3 regions of the Escherichia sp. XD33 genome follow, and region 1 is predicted to be linked to each of the others. Evidence: predicted binding sites of a transcription regulator. Region 1 holds the regulator's gene; each other region holds the start of a gene.
What was found. Region 1 encodes CRP, which controls carbon source genes, mostly activating them, when cyclic AMP is high. Its sites were predicted from a motif close to ATGTGANNNNNNTCACAT; they were not measured.
Positions count from the first base shown of each region.

Region 1 (8,119 bases):
GCACATGCCCGCCGCCAGTTCAAAGGGGCGCAGAACATCGCTCATCGGGTAGCGATTCAATGCGTCATAACGGTAAGCACTTTCCGGCTCGCCGGTGGTAATCACGCTACGCCAGTACTTTCCCGCCAGTTGGTTTCCTCCTGGCCCGCTGGCAAAACCACGGCTTAATACCCGGTCCAGCCACTCTTTCAGTAGCGCCGGGCAGCTATAGGTATAAAGAGGATGCTGAAAGACAATCACCTCGTGCTCGCGCAGTAATGCCTGCTCACGGGGGATATCAATAAAAAAATCGGGATAGTGCGCGTAAAGGTCGTGCACGGTAACATTGCTGAGCTGCGTAGCCGGTTTAAGCAGCACCCGGTTTGCCACCGAGTCCTGAGATTCCGGATGGGCATACAGCAGCAAAACTTTCGCTGGCTGAGACATCATCCCCCTCCCGGTATGGTTTTTGTGTATAGTCGCTGTTTTGGGCTACCATTGCGCCCGGTGCGGCAGCTCGCCCATACATTACATTACATTATCATAATGATAAGTTAACATAGTCTGAACATACGGCGCCTTATGATTGTTTTCTCCTCGTTACAAATTCGTCGCGGCGTGCGCGTCCTGCTGGATAATGCCACCGCCACCATCAACCCCGGGCAGAAAGTCGGCCTGGTGGGTAAAAACGGCTGTGGTAAATCTACCCTGCTGGCATTGCTGAAAAATGAAATCAGCGCCGACGGCGGCAGCTACACCTTTCCGGGAAGCTGGCAACTGGCGTGGGTGAATCAGGAAACGCCGGCGTTACCGCAAGCGGCGCTGGAATATGTCATTGACGGAGACCGTGAATATCGTCAACTGGAAGCGCAGCTACACGACGCCAACGAACGTAACGACGGGCACGCCATTGCGACCATTCATGGCAAGCTGGATGCTATTGACGCATGGAGTATTCGCTCCCGTGCCGCCAGCCTGCTGCACGGCCTCGGTTTCAGCAATGAACAACTGGAGCGCCCGGTAAGTGATTTCTCCGGTGGCTGGCGTATGCGTCTTAACCTTGCCCAGGCGCTGATTTGCCGTTCAGACTTGCTGCTGCTCGACGAACCGACTAACCACCTCGATCTCGATGCCGTTATCTGGCTGGAAAAATGGCTGAAGAGCTATCAGGGCACGCTGATCCTGATCTCTCACGACCGCGACTTCCTCGATCCGATCGTCGATAAAATTATTCATATCGAACAACAAAGCATGTTCGAGTACACCGGCAACTACAGTTCGTTTGAAGTACAGCGCGCCACCCGTCTGGCGCAGCAACAAGCGATGTACGAAAGCCAGCAGGAACGCGTAGCGCATCTGCAAAGTTATATCGACCGTTTCCGTGCCAAAGCCACCAAAGCGAAGCAGGCCCAGAGCCGCATTAAGATGCTCGAGCGTATGGAGCTGATTGCCCCCGCGCACGTCGACAACCCGTTCCGCTTTAGCTTCCGCGCGCCGGAAAGCCTGCCAAATCCGTTACTGAAGATGGAAAAAGTCAGCGCGGGCTATGGCGATCGCATTATTCTCGACTCGATTAAACTGAACCTGGTCCCCGGCTCGCGCATTGGTCTGCTAGGCCGCAACGGCGCAGGTAAATCGACATTAATCAAACTGTTAGCCGGTGAACTTGCGCCAGTCAGCGGTGAAATTGGTCTGGCGAAAGGGATCAAGCTCGGCTACTTCGCCCAGCATCAACTTGAATACTTGCGCGCCGACGAATCGCCTATTCAACATCTGGCACGTTTAGCGCCGCAGGAGCTGGAGCAAAAACTGCGTGACTACCTCGGCGGCTTTGGTTTCCAGGGCGATAAAGTAACCGAAGAAACGCGCCGCTTCTCCGGTGGGGAAAAAGCCCGCCTGGTACTGGCATTAATCGTCTGGCAGCGTCCGAATCTGCTGCTGCTCGACGAACCGACTAACCACCTTGACCTCGACATGCGTCAGGCACTCACCGAAGCATTAATCGAGTTCGAAGGCGCGCTGGTTGTCGTTTCGCACGACCGTCATTTGCTGCGTTCCACCACTGACGATCTCTACCTGGTTCACGATCGTAAAGTCGAACCGTTCGACGGCGATCTGGAAGATTATCAACAGTGGTTGAGCGACGTACAAAAGCAGGAAAACCAGGCCGACGAAGCGCCAAAAGAGAACGCGAACAGCGCCCAGGCACGTAAAGATCAGAAGCGTCGGGAAGCGGAGTTGCGTGCGCAAACCCAGCCACTGCGTAAAGAGATTGCCCGTCTGGAAAAAGAGATGGAGAAGCTGAACGCGCAACTGGCGCAGGCAGAAGAGAAACTCGGCGACAGCGAACTGTATGACCAGAGCCGTAAAGCGGAGTTGACCGCCTGCCTGCAACAGCAAGCCAGCGCCAAATCCGGCCTGGAAGAGTGCGAAATGGCATGGCTGGAAGCCCAGGAGCAGCTTGAGCAGATGTTGCTGGAAGGCCAAAGCAACTGATGGCGCAGATAACGACGACCGATGCCAATGAATTCAGCAGCAGTGCTGAATTCACCCCTATGCGCGGCTTTAGCAATTGTCATCTGCAAACCATGCTGCCGCGTCTGTTTCGTCGCAAGGTGAAATTCACCCCGTACTGGCAGCGGCTGGAGTTGCCCGACGGCGATTTTGTCGATCTCGCGTGGAGTGAAGCCCCAGCACAGGCGCGGCATAAACCGCGTTTAGTGGTATTTCACGGGCTGGAAGGCAGTCTCAATAGCCCTTACGCCCACGGTCTGGTTGAGGCGGCGCAAAAGCGCGGCTGGCTGGGCGTGGTGATGCATTTTCGCGGATGCAGCGGTGAACCAAACCGTATGCACCGCATTTACCATTCGGGCGAAACCGAAGACGCCAGTTGGTTTTTACGCTGGCTGCAACGCGAATTTGGTCATGCGCCAACGGCTGCCGTCGGCTATTCGCTCGGCGGTAATATGCTGGCCTGTTTGCTGGCAAAGGAAGGCAATGATCTCCCGGTTGATGCGGCGGTGATTGTCTCTGCGCCGTTTATGCTGGAAGCCTGTAGCTATCATATGGAAAAGGGCTTTTCCCGCGTTTATCAGCGTTACTTGCTGAACCTGTTAAAAGCCAATGCCGCGCGCAAGCTGGCAGCCTACCCCGGAACACTGCCGATTAATCTCGCGCAGTTAAAATCGGTACGTCGCATCCGTGAATTTGACGATCTCATCACCGCCAGAATTCACGGCTACGCTGACGCTATCGACTATTATCGTCAGTGTAGCGCCATGCCGATGCTGAACCGGATCGCCAAACCGACGCTGATTATTCACGCCAAAGACGATCCGTTTATGGATCATCAGGTGATCCCGAAACCGGAAAGTCTCCCCCCGCAGGTGGAGTATCAACTGACTGAACATGGCGGTCATGTTGGCTTTATTGGCGGTACATTACTTCATCCGCAAATGTGGCTGGAGTCACGCATTCCTGACTGGTTAACAACGTATCTGGAGGCGAAATCATGTTGATTCCGTGGCAAGACCTCTCCCCCGAAACGCTGGAAAATTTAATTGAAAGCTTTGTGTTACGTGAAGGCACCGATTATGGTGAACATGAGCGTACACTTGAACAGAAAGTCGCCGACGTCAAACGCCAGCTACAGTGCGGAGAAGCGGTGCTGGTATGGTCGGAGCTGCACGAAACGGTCAATATTATGCCGCGCAGTCAGTTTCGCGAATAACCTGCAACCGTCGGCGGACGAGATAATAATGATAGCTAAGTCATGGAGTTACTATGTCTGCCAAACATCCGGTCATTGCGGTAACAGGATCCAGCGGCGCGGGGACCACCACCACCAGCCTCGCGTTTCGTAAAATATTCGCGCAGTTAAATCTGCATGCAGCTGAGGTGGAAGGCGACAGTTTTCACCGTTACACCCGCCCGGAAATGGACATGGCGATCCGCAAAGCGCGCGACGCCGGGCGGCATATCAGCTACTTCGGCCCCGAGGCTAACGACTTCGGCCTGCTGGAACAAACCTTCATTGAATACGGTCAGAGCGGCAAAGGGAAATCTCGCAAATATCTGCATACCTACGACGAAGCCGTACCGTGGAATCAGGTACCGGGGACATTCACCCCCTGGCAACCTTTACCGGAACCCACTGATGTACTGTTTTATGAAGGTTTACACGGCGGCGTAGTCACGCCACAGCATAACGTTGCGCAGCATGTGGACTTACTGGTCGGCGTGGTGCCTATCGTTAACCTTGAGTGGATTCAAAAACTGATCCGCGACACCAGCGAGCGCGGGCACTCACGAGAAGCAGTGATGGACTCAGTAGTGCGTTCAATGGAAGACTATATCAACTACATCACACCGCAGTTTTCCCGCACCCATCTTAACTTCCAGCGCGTTCCCACCGTCGACACTTCAAACCCGTTCGCGGCAAAAGGTATCCCGTCGCTCGATGAAAGCTTTGTGGTGATCCATTTTCGTAATCTGGAAGGGATCGATTTCCCCTGGCTGCTGGCGATGTTGCAAGGCTCATTCATTTCCCACATCAATACGTTAGTGGTACCGGGCGGCAAAATGGGTCTGGCAATGGAATTAATTATGCTGCCGCTGGTGCAACGATTGATGGAAGGAAAGAAAATCGAGTAACTCTGCTATTACGCCGGATAAAATACTATCCGGCTTCACAACGGGATAGTTAAATCACGCGCCAACCACTTCATACGAGTGAGTAATATTCACCGCTTTTTCCAGCATCAACGCCACTGAACAATATTTCTCGGCAGAGAGATCAACCGCACGCGCAACCGCTGCGTCTTTCAGGTCGCGACCGGTGACGATAAAATGCAGATTAATGTGCGTAAACAGGCGTGGTGCCTCTTCGCGGCGTTCAGAGGTCAATTTTACTTCACAATCGACCACATCCTGACGCCCTTTTTGCAGGATCGAAACCACATCGATGGCACTGCAACCACCCGCCGCCATCAACACCATTTCCATCGGACTTGGTGCTTTATCGCCTGAGTTGCCGTCCATTAAAATCTGGTGACCAGAGGCAGATTCGCCCAGAAAAGTTAACCCTTCGACCCACTTCACTCGCGCTTGCATTTTTGCTACTCCACTGCGTCAATTTTCCTGACAGAGTACGCGTACTAACCAAATCGCGCAACGGAAGGCGACCTGGGTCATGCTGAAGCGAGACACCAGGAGACACAAAGCGAAAGCTATGCTAAAACAGTCAGGATGCTACAGTAATACATTGATGTACTGCATGTATGCAAAGGACGTCACATTACCGTGCAGTACAGTTGATAGCCCCTTCCCAGGTAGCGGGAAGCATATTTCGGCAATCCAGAGACAGCGGCGTTATCTGGCTCTGGAGAAAGCTTATAACAGAGGATAACCGCGCATGGTGCTTGGCAAACCGCAAACAGACCCGACTCTCGAATGGTTCTTGTCTCATTGCCACATTCATAAGTACCCATCCAAGAGCACGCTTATTCACCAGGGTGAAAAAGCGGAAACGCTGTACTACATCGTTAAAGGCTCTGTGGCAGTGCTGATCAAAGACGAAGAGGGTAAAGAAATGATCCTCTCCTATCTGAATCAGGGTGATTTTATTGGCGAACTGGGCCTGTTTGAAGAGGGCCAGGAACGTAGCGCATGGGTACGTGCGAAAACCGCCTGTGAAGTGGCTGAAATTTCGTACAAAAAATTTCGCCAATTGATTCAGGTAAACCCGGACATTCTGATGCGTTTGTCTGCACAGATGGCGCGTCGTCTGCAAGTCACTTCAGAGAAAGTGGGCAACCTGGCGTTCCTCGACGTGACGGGCCGCATTGCACAGACTCTGCTGAATCTGGCAAAACAACCAGACGCTATGACTCACCCGGACGGTATGCAAATCAAAATTACCCGTCAGGAAATTGGTCAGATTGTCGGCTGTTCTCGTGAAACCGTGGGACGCATTCTGAAGATGCTGGAAGATCAGAACCTGATCTCCGCACACGGTAAAACCATCGTCGTTTACGGCACTCGTTAATCCCGTCGGAGTGGCGCGTTACCTGGTAGCGCGCCATTTTGTTTCCCCCGATGTGGCGCAGACTGATTTATCACCCCGATATCAACTATGCACTTCGACAAACGCTGGTGCTATGTTTGCCCGTGGCCGTTGGGTTAATGCTTGGCGAATTACGATTCGGTCTGCTCTTCTCCCTCGTTCCTGCCTGTTGCAATATTGCGGGCCTTGATACGCCTCATAAACGTTTTTTCAAACGCTTAATCATTGGTGCGTCGCTGTTTGCCACCTGTAGCTTGCTGACACAGCTACTACTGGCAAAAGATGTTCCCCTGCCCTTTTTGCTGACCGGATTAACGCTGGTACTTGGCGTCACTGCTGAGCTGGGGCCATTGCACGCAAAATTGCTTCCTGCATCGCTGCTCGCCGCCATTTTTACCCTCAGTTTGGCGGGATACATGCCGGTCTGGGAACCGTTGCTCATCTATGCGTTGGGCACTCTCTGGTACGGATTGTTTAACTGGTTTTGGTTCTGGATCTGGCGCGAACAACCGCTGCGCGAGTCACTAAGTCTGCTGTACCGTGAACTGGCAGATTATTGTGAAGCCAAATACAGCCTGCTTACCCAGCACACCGACCCTGAAAAAGCGCTGCCGCCGCTGCTGGTGCGCCAGCAAAAAGCGGTCGATCTAATTACCCAGTGCTATCAGCAAATGCATATGCTTTCCGCGCAAAATAATACTGACTACAAGCGGATGCTGCGTATTTTCCAGGAGGCGCTGGATTTACAGGAACATATTTCGGTCAGTTTGCATCAGCCGGAAGAGGTGCAAAAGCTGGTCGAGCGTAGCCATGCGGAAGAAGTTATCCGCTGGAATGCGCAAACCGTCGCCGCTCGCCTGCGCGTGCTGGCTGATGACATTCTTTACCATCGCCTGCCAACGCGTTTTACGATGGAAAAGCAAATTGGCGCACTGGAAAAAATCGCCCGCCAGCATCCGGATAATCCGGTTGGGCAATTCTGCTACTGGCATTTCAGCCGCATCGCCCGCGTGCTGCGCACCCAAAAACCGCTCTATGCCCGTGACTTACTGGCCGATAAACAGCGGCGAATGCCATTACTTCCGGCGCTGAAAAGTTATCTGTCACTAAAGTCTCCGGCGCTACGCAATGCCGGACGACTCAGTGTGATGTTAAGCGTTGCCAGCCTGATGGGCACCGCGCTGCATCTGCCGAAGTCGTACTGGATCCTGATGACGGTATTGCTGGTGACACAAAATGGCTATGGCGCAACCCGTCTGAGGATTGTGAATCGCTCCGTGGGAACCGTGGTCGGGTTAATCATTGCGGGCGTGGCGCTGCACTTTAAAATTCCCGAAGGTTACACCCTGACGTTGATGCTGATTACCACCCTCGCCAGCTACCTGATATTGCGCAAAAACTACGGCTGGGCGACGGTCGGTTTTACTATTACCGCAGTGTATACCCTGCAACTATTGTGGTTGAACGGCGAGCAATACATCCTTCCGCGTCTTATCGATACCATTATTGGTTGTTTAATTGCTTTCGGCGGTACTGTCTGGCTGTGGCCGCAGTGGCAGAGCGGGTTATTGCGTAAAAACGCCCATGACGCTTTAGAAGCCTATCAGGAAGCGATTCGCTTGATTCTTAGCGAGGATCCGCAACCTACGCCACTGGCCTGGCAGCGAATGCGGGTAAATCAGGCACATAACACTCTGTATAACTCATTGAATCAGGCGATGCAGGAACCGGCGTTTAACAGCCATTATCTGGCAGATATGAAACTGTGGGTAACGCACAGCCAGTTTATTGTTGAGCATATTAATGCCATGACCACGCTGGCGCGGGAACACCGGGCATTGCCACCTGAACTGGCACAAGAGTATTTACAGTCTTGTGAAATCGCCATTCAGCGTTGTCAGCAGCGACTGGAGTATGACGAACCGGGTAGTTCTGGCGATGCCAATATCATGGATGCGCCGGAGATGCAGCCGCACGAAGGCGCGGCAGGTACGCTGGAGCAGCATTTACAGCGGGTTATTGGTCATCTGAACACCATGCACACCATTTCGTCGATGGCATGGCGTCAGCGACCGC
Region 1 covers NZ_JAENDM010000006.1:132,958-141,076, reverse strand. Annotated here, with positions in the region: gene kefG (glutathione-regulated potassium-efflux system ancillary protein KefG) at 1-426, opposite strand, end outside; gene K0778_RS06135 (ABC transporter ATP-binding protein) at 562-2,475, shown strand; gene K0778_RS06130 (hydrolase) at 2,475-3,497, shown strand; gene K0778_RS06125 (YheU family protein) at 3,491-3,709, shown strand; gene K0778_RS06120 (phosphoribulokinase) at 3,763-4,632, shown strand; gene K0778_RS06115 (OsmC family protein) at 4,687-5,091, opposite strand; gene crp (cAMP-activated global transcriptional regulator CRP) at 5,393-6,025, shown strand; gene K0778_RS06105 (YccS/YhfK family putative transporter) at 6,076-8,119, shown strand, end outside.

Region 2 (8,119 bases), on a different contig from region 1:
AATGTGTATGACCTGGATTCATAGTATCAATTGCCATTTTTTCAATGAAAATTAAAAAGGGGATTTTTGAGAAGGGTAGAATGTCGTTTGTTTTTTTCTTTATTATGTCTGGTGACGCGGGGGGATAGAACGTCTGTGCATATAGTAGTGAATTTATTCAGGTCTACATTATTCTCTATTTTGGTCAGTTTTATGAGTTCATTTACAGCCATACTCATTAAATCATCTGTTATCGAAAATTTATATATGCTCATAGCAGATAATATTGCTTGCTGAATTATCTCTTCAGAAATATCCGCTATCTTTATTGACAAATCATGTGTTAGATATTTTCCTCCAAGAGATTCTTGTTCAATATAATTTAAACCAGACCCCATTGTGATTTTAACTGGATTAACGGATTTCTCTTCATTTTTCTTATTTTTGTTCTCCTGATCAGGAACTAATGGTTGCAGTGGTAGGCTATTATTAATATTTCGTGGCTTCATTTTACATTTCTCTCATTTGATTAGAGCAAAATCCGAATTCGCAGCTTCTGATAATGTCAAATATCACCTTTTCTCATGCTTTATTCTATCAAAAATCGCTCATTTTTACTTTTTTTACCATAATGTTACTAAGTAGCATCGGCAATTTACATAACTTACACGTTGTTTTTTATATCTCGAAAAAACAGATAGATAGTGTGCGCACTCGAAATGATATTGGTAACATAAATAGCTTTATTCGTGATAAACATCTCAAAAGATTTCCTTTATTATATTCGAAATTCATTTGATCAAGGTTATCACCTTATGGAGACGTTACGTAGAATGACTATATTTGTTATCGGCACATTAGGGGTATTAATTTTAGTATTGATGGAAGGTGATTATTGAACAGTAACATCGAGTCACGGTAAAAATGTGAGGTATACAATGGACATTGAATTTTCGCAGATTCATGAAATGGTCTATATGCATGATATTGTAAATTCGGACTCGAAAAAGAAACCAAGGATTCCGTTAAAAAAATTCCTTAATGCTGAGAATGTTCTCACGCAAACAACATCATGGACATTAAAATCAAGATATGTGAATGTTAATTCTGTCAATAAAGTCAACGTAAAGAGTAAAGTTAAAAACAGTTATATCTCACGATCTGTCAATGATGAGTTTAGTTTAACAGATGATGAAATCAATTCTTTTAAAGAAACGTTAGTCCTTTCCTCTATTGATTCACTGAGTAAACTGGTTCTTAATAATCCTCTTTCTGTATTGTTTACATCGACTGTACGAAGGAATAATAATCGAGCTAAGATGAATGTCGAGTTTGACTCATGGATTTGCACCAGATGTTGTTGATACATGATATTTTACATTGCAAGGAGATGTCTAAAATGAAAGATGTTGATCAAATCTTTGATGCTTTAGACTGCCATATACTGCGAGAATATTTAATTTTATTGTTTTATGATTAACGAGGTTCCATCTTTTTGTTATCTATTTTAGTTTACCTTGCACAATGCATTATTGCTCTGTTACCAATGCTCAAAATAAAAGCATGCTTACCTTGCTTTAGTATATTATAGCTTACACTTTTTTCTGGAAAGACATAAAAATCAGGAATAAGTTGTGCAAGTCTATCATCATCAACTTGATCCATAATCTCAAACTTATTAACTTTCTTTGATGTTAAATGGGCTGTGTCATAGTTTTCAATCCATGTGTATTCAATATTTCGCCGTATTGATTTACTTTCTCTGTTACCTTGTTGCCAGGTTCCACTCAACGCAACAGTTCCTGTTTTATTTTTTTTGTTATACATAAAGTCGATGGTAAGATTTGCTCGTCCCTGGTCATTAAAAATTACCCAATTTGCAGTGCATGTTTCGTTATATATCATTTTTTCTGCAGTGTAAGAATAGACAGTGAAGAGAATAAACCCACTGATAAAAACTAAAATAAATAATAAGTTTTTTTTATAATCAATCACGATTAACCTCACGGTAAGACAGGGTTAAACAGTTTGCCACTTCATGTTGGTTATAGTTTTTATTGCATGCCATAACAATCATCCCCGGTGAGGATTTTGCAAGAGGGAAGTATAACCACGGATGTTTTTTACAGTTAATCCCCGAATCCAGTATCCGTGTTTTATATTTATCGAACTCTTTCAACCCATCAATTGTATCTTCTGTTACATTAAAATGGCAGCCATTAATTTCCGCAACAGTCTTGTAATCCTTGAAAAATGGCTTCGGTTGATTATTATTCCATAGCCAATATGCAGAATATGCGCCTATGACAAATGCGCTCAACATAATTAGATGACTTTTTATATGTTTGAGGATTTTGTTATTGAAATTCTTTGCGCCACCAATGCTCTCTTTGTATCCCGCATTAACTTTTATGGCAGGTGGGGCATTGTGTGTATGTGCGTCTGTTGACGAGTTTATTACATGATTTTGTATGTTAATGTCATTATGGATCTTGAATCCTCTTCTCGGCACGGTTGCAATTAGCGAGTGGGTAGTATCACCAACAGCGCGAAATCCGCGTCTGATAATGGATATGTTCTGATATAACGTGTTAGTAGGCACACGCATACCTTCTTCTTCCCAGACTCTGGTGAAAAAATCTTGTTGTGCAACCACATCAGGAAAAGCTTCAAGTAGAAGTGATAAACATCGACTGGCTGGCGTTGTCAGAACGACGTTAAGATCGGCGTTATGTACCGATATTAATTTTCGGTGCTCAGGCCAGAACTCGATATTATCGTTAATAATCCAGTACATACGTCAATAAACACTAAATCAATCGAAATGGAGATCACATAGTTTGCTAAGTATATTGGTATTTACGGCATAAATATATATTAATTTTATATTTATCATGATGATTGAAATGAGGCTTTAATGTTGCAACGTAAAACTTTACGTAAATTAACATGGTTAACATTTATGCCACTATTGTTTGTAAATTCATATTTCGTAATGCTTCTGAATTTTTCGTGTGATGGTTTTAAATACTATGGTGTTTACTCTTGAGGGGACGGCCTATTTATAAAATACGGACATTTCAATAAATGCCCGTATAAACAGAGTATGATTCTGGCTGGTCGTTGAGTATCAATGTTGGACCGAATGTGAACGAATAAATAATTCGTTTATTTTACCACCCATTCTCTTTTCGATTCGTTGCTTGTACGCGTAGATGCTACGGATATCCATATCCAGAACTTCAGCAATCTGATATGGATTATAACCAGAAACCATATACCCCATTATGGTGAATTCCATCTGAGTTAATGTGTTACCTCTGGTAAATGATAAATAACGACCAATAAATAGTTGTCTGATCTTTTCATTGGCAACATCAAGACCATCATCATTATATATGACAGCAGATATTGCTGAGTTGTGTTTTCGCCAGTAATTAGCTAACGATTGCATATTGCGGTCGCTGACTAAAACAATCCCCATGTCAGTACTTGCAAGATAGTCAATCCAGTCTTTTTCAAGGAATAGACGTAAAAAACTTACTGAAAAATCGACAAAAATATATCCGCTTAATCTCGCATTGTGGTTTTTTGTTAAGATACCTTCTACCACACCACGATTAAAATATGAACTTTCTTCGGGCCACATACAAAAACACGAGTTTGCGCAATACTGCAAACGCGGTGACTCTTCTGGCATTATTTGGCAATGCATTGAGCAACTATTGCATGTAAGACTTTTATAACGACTACAAAGCCCCATGTTAAGAACCTCCCTATCCGCATATAATTGCATAATTTCATTGGTTATTGATGATGTCAATACACCATGATTTTGTAATTTTGCCGGGAAAAATTGCGATTAATCTGTATTTGCTATAATTCTGAGTAAGGCATTTAAAAATGCATTTCTCGTTATCAAATATGATTATGTTTCACTGATTTAATCTTGCATGGTTGAGAGCGGTCCAGATAACTATCTCATGGTATGAGAATATCTATATCGCAAATTGTTTTTGAATGACCAGAAGATATCTTGCGAATCTAAGTTATGCATCTTAAATAGTCTTATTTAAGATGTTCAGATCTCTTTGTGTGTTTAACTAACTGATAATACTAGGATATGACGAGAGAAGTGATAGGGTGGAATAATAACAAATGAATATTATGAAAAATGGAATGGTTCAAAATTGTAGCAATTTTGAACCATCCACAACTGATATTAGCTAAAGAACATTACCGATACGCACAGGATACCCACGATCAGCGTAATCAGATTTCCGATGGAACGCCAGGGTTTAAGCGCCGGGATGAGATACGTTGACAGCGTAGGCATGATGAAAAGTATCATGGCAATGAGCGGGCCGCTGATCGCGTAAATCATCGAAATCGCGTTCGGGTTAATGCAACAAACAATGAAGGTAATCAGCGATACCAACATAATTGATAGTGCGCGGTTAAATGCACGACTTTTCTTTACACCAACCTGCTGTAGTGTTGTTTTGACGACCTCTGTGGCACCTTCAATAACGCCAAAGTACGTACCCAGGAATGATTTCGACATCGCAACTACTGCGACAATAATCCCGGAAATTGACAACCATGCTGGGGCGTTCGGCAGCATAGAAAGCGTCGATAAAATGGTGACCCCTTCTTCTTTAGCAGCTTCAATATACGAAGGTGGAATAGAAAGCAGGCAGCTAAAGACAAAGAACAGTACACTTATGCAGATGATGAGATAAGCGACTTTCATAATTTTTTTGCATTTATCCATAGCGTGTTCGCCATATTTTTCACGTCTGTCTATGGCAAACGTAGAAATAATGGGCGTATGGCTAAAGGCGAAAACCATCACGGGAATCGATATCCATATCTGGTGAAGGGTATTCTGATTGAACTCTACCTGGGTTGTTAATAGATCAGGTTGCCAACTACCGACAAGGTAAATGGAAAGAAATAAGAAATAGGCAATCAATGGGAATACCAAAAATCCCATTACCCGAATAGTGGCATGACGTCCCATCAGAAAAATGAGATTCAGAATTAATACAACACCCAGACTCACCAACATACGGATGCGAAGATCAATAACCATATGCTTTGCCAGCTGTTCCGTAAGTGAGTTGGTAATTGCCACTGCATATATCAACACGACGACAAAAAAGGCGATGAAGTACAGCGTGGTAATCAGATTACCAATCTTCTTGCCATAGTAGTGTGTTACCGCGCCCGTTATCCCTTCACCTGCTGATGTTTTTGATGAGAGGATGAACTGGCACAAGGCTTTATGTGGCCAATATGTTAAAGGCCAGGCGACCAGAGCAGTAATAAACAGGACCACAGCCCCTGCCGAACCTAACTGAATAGGAAGGAAGAGCGTGCCTGCACCAACGGCTGTGCCGTAGAGCGCGAAACTCCACAGAGTTTCTTCTTTAGACCAAATATTAGACATTATCTGAACGTATCATCTACAAATTAAACAAAATGGAGGGCAATTTACCATAAACCAGGTTAAGTATGGGAGATTAACGCCCTATCTACCCCTCTATTGGTGGGTTAGTGGTTGCAAACCTTACGTGCCAGTTATGTCTCTGACTGCTGCTCAGGCATATTTCCTTTGTGATAAAAATCACTTTTTTTAAACAATTAAGATAACTGTAATTAACAATCATTTACTATTGCACTGTTAATTGGTGCGAGGTTGTGATGAAAGACGTTGTGATTGTCGGGGCGTTACGGACACCTATCGGCTGCTTTCGTGGTGCGTTAGCGGGTCATTCCGCCGTGGAACTTGGTAGTCTGGTCGTGAAAGCGTTAATAGAACGTACCGGCGTTCCTGCATATGCGGTGGATGAAGTAATTCTTGGTCAGGTGTTGACTGCAGGGGCAGGGCAGAATCCGGCAAGGCAATCGGCTATTAAAGGTGGTCTGCCTAATAGCGTTTCTGCAATCACTATTAATGACGTTTGCGGTTCCGGGCTTAAAGCACTGCATCTGGCTACTCAGGCGATACAGTGTGGCGAGGCTGATATTGTCATCGCCGGTGGCCAGGAAAACATGAGCCGCGCACCACATGTTCTGACTGATAGCCGCACCGGTGCACAGCTTGGCAATAGCCAGTTGGTTGACAGTCTTGTGCATGATGGGTTGTGGGATGCCTTCAATGATTATCATATTGGTGTCACCGCCGAAAATCTGGCTCGCGAATATGGCATCAGCCGTCAGTTGCAGGATGCTTACGCACTTAGCTCGCAACAAAAAGCGCGAGCGGCGATTGACGCCGGACGATTTAAAGATGAGATCGTCCCGGTAATGACCCAAAGTAACGGGCAGACGTTGGTTGTTGATACCGATGAACAGCCACGCACTGACGCCAGCGCAGAAGGCTTAGCCCGTTTAAATCCTTCATTTGATAGTCTCGGTTCTGTGACAGCGGGTAATGCATCATCCATAAACGATGGCGCAGCTGCGGTAATGATGATGAGCGAAGCCAAAGCACGAGCGTTGAATTTACCCGTGCTGGCCCGCATTCGCGCATTTGCCAGCGTTGGTGTAGATCCGGCATTGATGGGAATTGCGCCGGTGTATGCGACCCGCCGTTGCCTGGAGCGTGTAGGCTGGCAGTTGGCTGAAGTCGATCTTATCGAGGCTAATGAAGCGTTTGCTGCACAGGCGCTTTCGGTTGGCAAGATGCTTGAGTGGGATGAGCGTCGGGTCAATGTCAATGGTGGCGCGATCGCACTCGGTCACCCGATAGGCGCTTCCGGTTGCCGAATCCTGGTTTCTCTGGTTCATGAAATGGTGAAACGTAATGCCCGCAAAGGACTGGCAACGCTTTGTATCGGCGGGGGCCAGGGTGTGGCATTGACCATTGAACGTGACGAATAGCTCTGCATTTCCTCCTTACCGATAAATATCTGCCGTCATTAATCTGTTGAATAATGATGGCTGGCAAGTCGACATACATTTTCTGGGCTCCCTCATTTTTCCATTCTCATGACATATTCGTGATCGACACTGCACTTTTTTTAATCCTTAACTTAAAAATGAAACATTGTTTTATTTTTAATTGAAAACCCTAGCCCATGGGCATATCATCCCTTTATAGAGAAAACGAAACAGTGTTTCACTATCGTTTTCTATTTTCACGCTTCACTGATTATCGGAGGTTGATGTGGACGTAAGACAGAGCATCCACAGTGCGCACGCAAAAACGCTGGATACCCAAGGGCTGCGCAATGAATTTTTGGTTGAAAAGGTATTTGTCGCCGATGAGTACACCATGGTTTACAGCCACATTGACCGAATTATTGTTGGCGGCATTATGCCGATAACTAAAACGGTTTCCGTTGGCGGGGAAGTTGGTAAACAACTCGGCGTAAGCTATTTCCTTGAACGTCGCGAGTTAGGTGTTATCAATATTGGCGGTGCCGGTACGATTACTGTCGATGGCCAATGCTATGAAATCGGTCACCGCGACGCCCTGTATGTTGGTAAAGGTGCAAAAGAAGTTGTCTTTGCCAGTATTGATACCGGCACTCCGGCGAAGTTTTATTACAATTGCGCACCCGCGCATACGACGTATCCCACCAAAAAAGTCACACCGGACGAAGTATCTCCAGTCACGTTAGGCGATAACCTCACCAGTAACCGTCGCACGATTAACAAATATTTTGTCCCGGATGTACTGGAAACCTGCCAATTGAGTATGGGGCTGACGGAGCTGGCTCCGGGTAACTTGTGGAACACCATGCCGTGTCACACCCACGAGCGCCGGATGGAAGTTTATTTCTATTTCAATATGGATGATGACGCCTGCGTTTTCCACATGATGGGGCAGCCGCAAGAAACGCGTCATATTGTGATGCATAACGAGCAGGCGGTGATCTCCCCGAGCTGGTCGATCCATTCCGGTGTCGGAACCAAAGCTTATACCTTTATCTGGGGCATGGTCGGTGAAAACCAGGTCTTTGATGATATGGACCATGTGGCCGTTAAAGATTTGCGCTAGTTGTGGGCATAAACGAATAAGGTATTGTTATGATTTTAAGTGCATTTTCTCTCGAAGGTAAAGTTGCGGTCGTCACTGGTTGTGATACTGGACTGGGTCAGGGGATGGCGTTGGGGCTGGCGCAAGCGG
Region 2 covers NZ_JAENDM010000016.1:9,951-18,069, forward strand. Annotated here, with positions in the region: partial or broken gene K0778_RS11550 (hypothetical protein) at 1-488, opposite strand, end outside; gene yqeK (protein YqeK) at 918-1,343, shown strand; gene K0778_RS11560 (hypothetical protein) at 1,379-1,459, shown strand; gene yqeJ (protein YqeJ) at 1,492-1,974, opposite strand; gene K0778_RS11570 (transcriptional regulator) at 1,967-2,776, opposite strand; gene K0778_RS11575 (helix-turn-helix transcriptional regulator) at 3,110-3,742, opposite strand; gene K0778_RS11580 (amino acid permease) at 4,202-5,431, opposite strand; gene K0778_RS11585 (acetyl-CoA C-acetyltransferase) at 5,686-6,867, shown strand; gene kduI (5-dehydro-4-deoxy-D-glucuronate isomerase) at 7,154-7,990, shown strand; gene kduD (2-dehydro-3-deoxy-D-gluconate 5-dehydrogenase KduD) at 8,020-8,119, shown strand, end outside.
Region 2: a site for CRP is predicted at 5,597-5,614, ahead of K0778_RS11585 (acetyl-CoA C-acetyltransferase). Genes of this name have one in related genera too.

Region 3 (8,119 bases), on a different contig from region 1:
TGAGATTCCTATGAACTCGCCGGAGGCGTTGCAAAGTATCAGTTTACTGCGCGACGCCCTGCCTAAGGACTGCCTGGTCGGAGCCGGAACTGTGCTTTCGGTAGAGCAGGTGGTTGCGGTTAAAGAGGCTGGGGGCCAGATTATCGTGATGCCGCATTGCGATACTGCGGTGATCCGTCGCGCCCGTGCGCTGGGTATGTATTGTGCGCCTGGCGTCGCCACGCCCACCGAAGCCTTTGCTGCCATTGAACATGGTGCTAATGCCATCAAGCTGTTCCCGGCTGAACAAATTACGCCAGAAGTTACCAAAGCCTGGTGTGCGGTTATTCCACAATCCGTTCCGATGTTACCGGTTGGCGGTATCACACCGGAAACCATGGCGCGTTATCTGAGCCACGGCGCAAACGGCTTTGGCCTCGGTTCTGCGCTATATCACCCCGGCATGACGCCAGAGCAAGTCTATGAAAATGCAGTACTGTTTATGAACGCATGGAACAATTTAAATAGCAACTAACTGATAAATAAGGATATAAAAGCAATGACAAAACATCTTACCTTACCGAAAAAAATGGCTGCAATGGTACTTCTTGCAGGCGCTGCCCTCAGCATTGCGCCTGTACAGGCAGCCTCCTACCCAACCAAACAGATCGAGTTAGTCGTTCCCTACGCTGCCGGAGGCGGTACGGATCTGGTTGCCCGTGCCTTTGCTGATGCCGCCAAAAACCATTTACCCGTCAGCATCGGGGTTATCAATAAACCTGGCGGAGGCGGTGCTATCGGCCTGAGTGAAATCGCCGCTGCCCGCCCTGGCGGTTACAAAATTGGTTTAGGCACGGTTGAACTGACCACCCTTCCCAGCCTCGGAATGGTGCGTTTTAAAACCAGCGATTTTAAACCCATTGCCCGTCTAAACGCGGATCCGGCTGCTATCACCGTCCGTTCTGATGCGCCGTGGAATAGCTATGAAGAATTTATGACTTACGCCAAAGCGAATCCCGGAAAAGTACGCATTGGTAACTCAGGCACCGGAGCTATCTGGCATCTGGCGGCAGCTGCACTGGAAGACAAAACGGGTGCGAAGTTTTCTCATGTCCCGTATGACGGCGCAGCCCCTGCCATTACAGGCCTGTTAGGCGGGCATATTGAAGCGGTTTCCGTAAGCCCAGGTGAAGTTATCAATCATGTGAAAGGCGGCAAGCTGAAGACACTGGTAGTGATGGCGGATGAGCGAATGGAAACCATGCCTGACGTCCCGACGTTAAAAGAGAAAGGCGTTGATCTCTCCATCGGCACCTGGCGCGGCCTGATTGTGTCGCAAAAAACGCCGCAGGATGTGGTGGATGTTCTGGCAAAGGCAGCAAAAGAGACGGCTGAAGAGCCTGCATTCCAGGATGCACTGCAAAAGTTGAATCTCAACTATGCATGGCTTGACGCTGCCAGCTTCCAGACCCAAATCAGCGAACAGGAAAAGTACTTTGACGAGTTGCTGACTCGCCTGGGCCTGAAAAAATAAACCTGAGGTACGGTTGATGAACACAAAACAGTCTGTTGCTCAACTCGCCGTACCGCACCGCAAGCGCCTTTCATCAACGATGGTGGTGGCGCTGTTACTTTGTGTGGTTGCTGGCGCGGTGATGATTAATGCCGCTGATTTTCCAGCAACTGCCATTGAAACGGATCCCGGTGCAAGTGCCTTCCCTACCTTCTATGCCTGTGCCCTGATTGTGCTCGCTGTCTTGCTGGTGATACGCGATCTTTTGCAGGCAAAACCAGCCTCTTGCGCCAACGCACAGGAAAAACCGGCATTCAGGAAAACGGCAACAGGAATTGCGGCAACCGCATTTTATATTGTGGCGATGAGCTACTGCGGTTATCTCATTACTACTCCTGTTTTCCTCATCGTCATTATGACGTTGATGGGCTACAGGCGATGGGTACTCACACCGGGTATTGCGCTGCTGTTAACGGCAATCCTCTGGTTGCTGTTTGTCGAAGCGTTACAGGTGCCATTGCCTGTCGGCACATTTTTCGAATAACAGGGGCCAGCAATGTTTGAAAGTGAACTTTTAACTCAGGGTTTTTCGACATTACTCAATAATCCTCAGGCGCTGCTGTTTGCCACTTTTGGGGTGATGCTGGGTATTGTGATTGGCGCTTTGCCTGGTCTGACAGCGACCATGGGTGTGGCGATTTTGCTGCCTTTCACCTACGGCATGGAGCCTGTTTCTGGCTTGTTGATGATTTGCGGCGTCTTTTTTGGTGGCGTCTACGGTGGTTCTATCACCGCAATTTTGCTCAAAATTCCCGGAACGCCTGCCGCCGCAGCCACCGCTATTGATGGTTATGAGCTGACGAAACAGGGAAAAGCAGGGCTGGCATTGAGTGCCGCCACGTTCTCTTCCTTTAGTGGCGGAACGCTCAGCATTATCGTGCTGATGTTTCTCTCTCCGGTACTTGCCAGTTGGGCGCTGAAATTTAGTGCCTCGGAGTCCTTCGCCCTGGCAACCTTCGGACTGAGCATTATTGCCAGTATTTCCGGTGAGTCGCTGATTAAAGGGCTGATTGCCGGGGTTGGCGGATTGCTGATCGCAACGATAGGCCTTGATCCAATGGGCGGTTTTCCACGGTTTACAGGTGGATTTGTGGAGCTGATGAATGTGCCATTTATCCCGGTGATGATTGGTTTATTTGCTGCTTCAGAAGCATTCCGCTCTATGGAGCAAAACCAGCAAATTCGTCAGGGGGCGAAGGTGGCTATCGGCAGTCTGTTACTGCCCTGGCAAACACTACGCCGCATTGCATTAACCATTTTGCGCTCATCAGGATTAGGGGTTTTTATCGGCATGATCCCCGGTGCGGGGGCGGATATTGCAGCTTTTGTTGCCTATAACGAAACTCGTCGTTTCAGTAAGACACCAGAAAACTTTGGTAAGGGTGAAATTAAAGCTGTGGCCTCCTGTGAGGCAGGCGCGAATGGCTGCACCGGTGGCGCATTGTTACCTATGCTGACGCTGGGGATCCCTGGCGATGCGGTAACCGCCATCATGCTGGGCGCGTTAACGTTACAGGGAATGCAACCAGGCCCGCTGATGTTTACCGACCACGGCGATATGGTTTATACACTGTTTGTCGGCATGATCTTCTGTTACTTCATGCTACTAGTTCTTGGACTGCTCTCTTTGAAAGTCATCGGTAATGTGGTGAAAATTCCCGGCAATATTCTCACACCGATGATCCTCGCACTTTGTGTGGTCGGGACTTATGCGTTGAACAATAGCCTTTTTGATGTTGGCATTATGCTGATTGCAGGCGTGGTGGGCTATTTCATGCAGAAAGGAGGATATCCGGCATCACCCGTAGTGCTGGCATTGATTATGGGGCCAATGGCGGAAAGTAATTTTCGCCGTGCGCTGTCGCTTTCTGGTGGGTCACTCGACTTTCTGTATACCCGACCGATCACTCTGGCATTGCTGACTCTGGCAGCCTTTACGCTACTGACGCCAATAATCCGCAAAATAATGCGTTTACGGCGTCAATAACTGATATCGCTCCCCGAAGTTGGGGAGCGTTTTTTATTTCAGCAGACGACGCGCCGCTTCCACCACGATTTTCACCGCATGGCTTTCGGTTTGTTTCATCGTCTCAGCATTCGGGATCTCTTGCTGGGTGCGGTTAACGATAACCCCCGCTACCATACCGGCACGCAGGCCCTGACTTGCACACATGGTCAGCAGGGTTGCAGATTCCATTTCATAGTTCATTACGCCCATCGCCTGCCACTCTTCCATAGAACCTTTAAAGTGACGGACTACGCGACCAGAGTAAGTATCGTAACGTTCCTGACCAGGGTAGAAGGTATCAGAAGAAGCTGTCACGCCAACGTGAGTCGTCGCGCCAATGGATTTCGCAGCTTCAACCAGCGCAGTCGTACATTCGAAATCAGCGACAGCCGGGAATTCCAGCGGTGCGAAGTGCAGGCTCGCACCATCCAGACGAACAGACGCCGTGGTAACCAGGACATCACCCACATTAATATGCGGCTGAATAGCGCCCGTTGTGCCGATACGCAGGAAGGTGCGAATGCCCAGCTGTGCCAGCTCTTCAACAGCAATAGAGGTAGACGGGCCGCCGATACCGGTAGAGCAGACGATAACAGGTTTACCATCCAGCTCTGCACGCCAGGTGGTGAATTCGCGGTGAGATGCCAGCTTAACCGGCTTATCCATCAGCGCGGCGATCTTTTCCACACGATCCGGGTCGCCAGGGACGATGGCAAGCGTAGCCCCTTGTAAATCGTTTTTAGTGAGGCCGAGATGAAAAACATCAGACTTGGACATATACAACTCCTCTGTGAATCGGTTTAGTCAGAAGAAGCAAAAAGACACTTTACCGAAGGGTTTAACATTTTTTCGTGATACTCATCACCATGACGAAAATGCGTTGCATAAATTTACCCGCCAAAAGTGATGCAAATCACATAAATCACTCTTCATTCTGCAGGACTGCATAAAAGATGAGCCGATTCAGGCAATGTGATTTGTTGCATGCTGACTATAGTTAACATTGCGCAACATTTTTATAAGGGTACGGAGAATACCATGGCAACAACACAACAATCTGGATTTGCACCTGCTGCATCGCCTCTCGCTTCGACCATCGTTCAGACTCCGGACGACGCGATTGTGGCGGGCTTCACCTCTATCCCTTCACAAGGGGATAACATGCCTGCTTACCATGCCAGACCAAAGCAAAGCGATGGCCCACTGCCAGTGGTCATTGTAGTGCAGGAAATTTTTGGCGTGCATGAACATATCCGCGATATTTGTCGCCGTCTGGCGCTGGAGGGGTATCTGGCTATCGCACCTGAACTTTACTTCCGCGAAGGCGATCCGAATGATTTTGCCGATATCCCTACGCTGCTTAGCGGTCTGGTAGCAAAAGTGCCTGACTCGCAGGTGCTGGCCGATCTCGATCATGTCGCCAGTTGGGCGTCACGCAACGGCGGCGATGTTCATCGTTTAATGATCACCGGATTCTGCTGGGGTGGACGTATCACCTGGCTGTATGCCGCGCATAATCCACAGCTAAAAGCCGCAGTGGCGTGGTACGGCAAGCTGACAGGCGATAAGTCGCTGAATTCACCGAAACAACCTGTTGATATCGCAACCGATCTTAACGCGCCGGTTCTCGGCTTATATGGCGGCCAGGATAACAGCATTCCGCAAGAGAGCGTGGAAACGATGCGCCAGGCGCTGCGGGCAGCAAACGCGAAAGCAGAGATTATCGTCTACCCGGATGCCGGGCATGCATTCAACGCCGATTATCGCCCGAGCTATCATGCCGAGTCTGCGAAAGACGGCTGGCAGCGAATGTTGGAATGGTTTACACAGTATGGTGTTAAAAAGTAACGCCATAGTCGCTAAATCTGATGATTAAGCTCACACAATTTCAACGATTTTTTTAATCTCAAAACCATACAGCATCAAAAAATTTGTTGCTGTATGCCACTCTTTGACTCCCTTCACATTCGTCATCACACCACCTGCTGAATGCAAAAATTTCGTTGCTGTGCGGCAAACTTTTTTCCTGTTTTGTGCCGCTTTTCTCCTGAATACTCGTTCTCAGAACAACTGGATCGTTTAAACATCAGACAGGAGATTTACCATGACGCAATCCATTTTTCAGGCTCAACCCTTTGAATTACCTTTTGATCCGCGCACAACTGCACTGGTCATGATCGACATGCAGCGTGACTTTGTCGAAGCAGGGGGCTTCGGTGAGGCACTGGGCAATGATGTTTCACTGGTACGCACGGCTATCGCACCATGTACAGAGGTGCTGGCAGCCGCACGTCAAAAAGGAATTATGGTTATTCATACTCGTGAAGGCCATCGTGCAGACTTAAGCGACTGCCCGCCAGCCAAACTGACGCGCGGCGGAAAAACCTTTATTGGTGAACCAGGACCGATGGGACGCATTCTGGTCAGAGGTGAAGCAGGTCATGACATCATTCCTGAACTGTACCCGGTGGCAGGCGAACCGGTGATTGATAAGCCTGGCAAAGGCGCGTTTTATCAAACCGACTTACATCTGATTTTGCAAAACCACGGTATCAAGACGCTGATAGTTTGTGGTGTTACAACCGAAGTTTGCGTAACCACCACCGTGCGCGAAGCAAATGATCGTGGCTATGAATGCATTATCCCGGAAGATTGTGTCGGCTCCTATTTCCCGGAATTCCAGAAATACGCCCTCGAGATGATCAAAGCACAAGGTGCCATTTTCGGTTGGGTTACTGATTCCAAAGCCATTATTGCAGGTCTGGAAGGCTAACGCCGATGGTACAGGTTACGCTTTGCGCATCGTCGTTGGGATATCTTTTCCCGCAGAATGAAACGCAAGATTTACGTCTGCATAGCGCTTTTAAACATGCGGTAAATCTGTATTCAGACGCGGGAACATTCATCACTCTGTTGTGTGCGCAAACGTATCTGAATCTCCCTGATGCTGCCAGAGTCTGGCTACCTGAATGTTGGGACTGGCGAAGAGAGATTGCCCATTCAGATCCCATTCAGTTAACCCCAGGCTTACTGCGGACACCTCGATTTTGTGTGGCGCTCGATAACGCAACGCTCTGGCAGTCGCCATTTGTGGGGGGAATGCTGACACTTGAGGCATTCCCTTTGGTTTTCCAGCACTACCCAACGATGGCATCGCAACGGCTTTTATTTTGTCTGGAACATAACGTTCAAAGCACATTGCACCTGCCGGATAGTCTCACGCACCAGGGATTAGCGGTTATGGAGCATCCAGATGCGCTGGAACGCCAGGTGCCACAACTGATCGGCTTTGGTAAAGGCTTAACGCCCGATGGAGATGACTATTTGTTGGGCTATCTGGCAGCGCTCTGGTTATGGCAACTCCCTGCACCACTTGCCGATCATCAATACCGGTTGCAGCAGGCAATTGATCAACATGCGCACAACACCACGGATATCAGTCGTCATTATCTGGAGCGTGCGCTTCAGGGACATTTTTCAGAACCGATTTGCCAGTTACTCGCACAACTGGTTGGGAGCGCATCGGCAATGACAATCGCATCCTGTGCAGAACAGGTCATGCAATTTGGCGCAACGTCAGGAGTAGATTGCCTTGCAGGAATGCTGCATGGCTTTCGAACCCTGAACACCATGAATTGATTTCAACCTTTTCTCCCGTAGCCCGTTTATGGGGCTACACGGGGATGCTTTGCCCGAATTTTGCTATCGGGCGGAATGAAACAGGCGTAACAGCATGAAAGTTAAATATAAAGTTTTCAGTAATCTTTATCAGGACTCAGTTTCTCTGATGCAGATTTCCGCGCAAATCAGCAAGTTGCCCGGTATTCAACAGGCCTCGGTCGTCATGGGAACGCCCAATAATCTCGAACAATTGCGCGATGCGGGTCTGGGTAACGAAATCAACGCCAGTCCCAATGATTTAGTGATTGCAGTCATGGGTGAAGAAGATATTTGCAATGAAGCACTGGTACTGGCCCAGCAACGTCTGACCAGCAAACCCGATGATGAAACGGATAGTGGCATTAAATCACCGGAAAAGGTCAGCCTGGAAATGGCACTGGAAGCCGAACCCGAAGCCAACCTGGCACTCATTTCTGTACCGGGAGACTACGCCGCCGCCGAAGCAATTAAAGCGTTAAACCTCGGAATGAACGTGATGATGTTCAGCGATAACGTCAGTATCGTGCAGGAAAAATCCATCAAAACGCTTGCCCGAGAACGTCAGCGCATCGTAATGGGACCTGACTGTGGAACCGCCATTGTTAACGGCATTCCGTTAGGCTTCGCTAATGTGGTGAAACGCGGAGCAATTGGTGTTATTGGCGCGTCAGGCACCGGGCTACAGGAAGTGACTTGCCGAATCGACCAGCTCGGAGCGGGTATTTCTCAGGCGTTGGGAACAGGCGGACATGATCTCAGTGAAGAGATTGGTGGAATATCGATGCTCTTCGCTTTAGATGCGCTGGCGCAAGACGATGAAACTCGCGTAATTGTGCTGATTTCAAAACCGCCTTCACCGATCGTTGCCCGGACTATTCTGGAGCGTGCCGAGGCTTGTG
Region 3 covers NZ_JAENDM010000015.1:19,977-28,095, forward strand. Annotated here, with positions in the region: gene K0778_RS11050 (2-dehydro-3-deoxy-6-phosphogalactonate aldolase) at 1-514, shown strand, start outside; gene K0778_RS11055 (tripartite tricarboxylate transporter substrate binding protein) at 539-1,513, shown strand; gene K0778_RS11060 (tripartite tricarboxylate transporter TctB family protein) at 1,530-2,036, shown strand; gene K0778_RS11065 (tripartite tricarboxylate transporter permease) at 2,049-3,539, shown strand; gene udp (uridine phosphorylase) at 3,573-4,337, opposite strand; gene K0778_RS11075 (dienelactone hydrolase family protein) at 4,599-5,408, shown strand; gene K0778_RS11080 (cysteine hydrolase family protein) at 5,665-6,333, shown strand; gene K0778_RS11085 (DUF2877 domain-containing protein) at 6,339-7,199, shown strand; gene fdrA (acyl-CoA synthetase FdrA) at 7,294-8,119, shown strand, end outside.
Region 3: a site for CRP is predicted at 4,462-4,479, ahead of udp (uridine phosphorylase). Genes of this name have one in related genera too.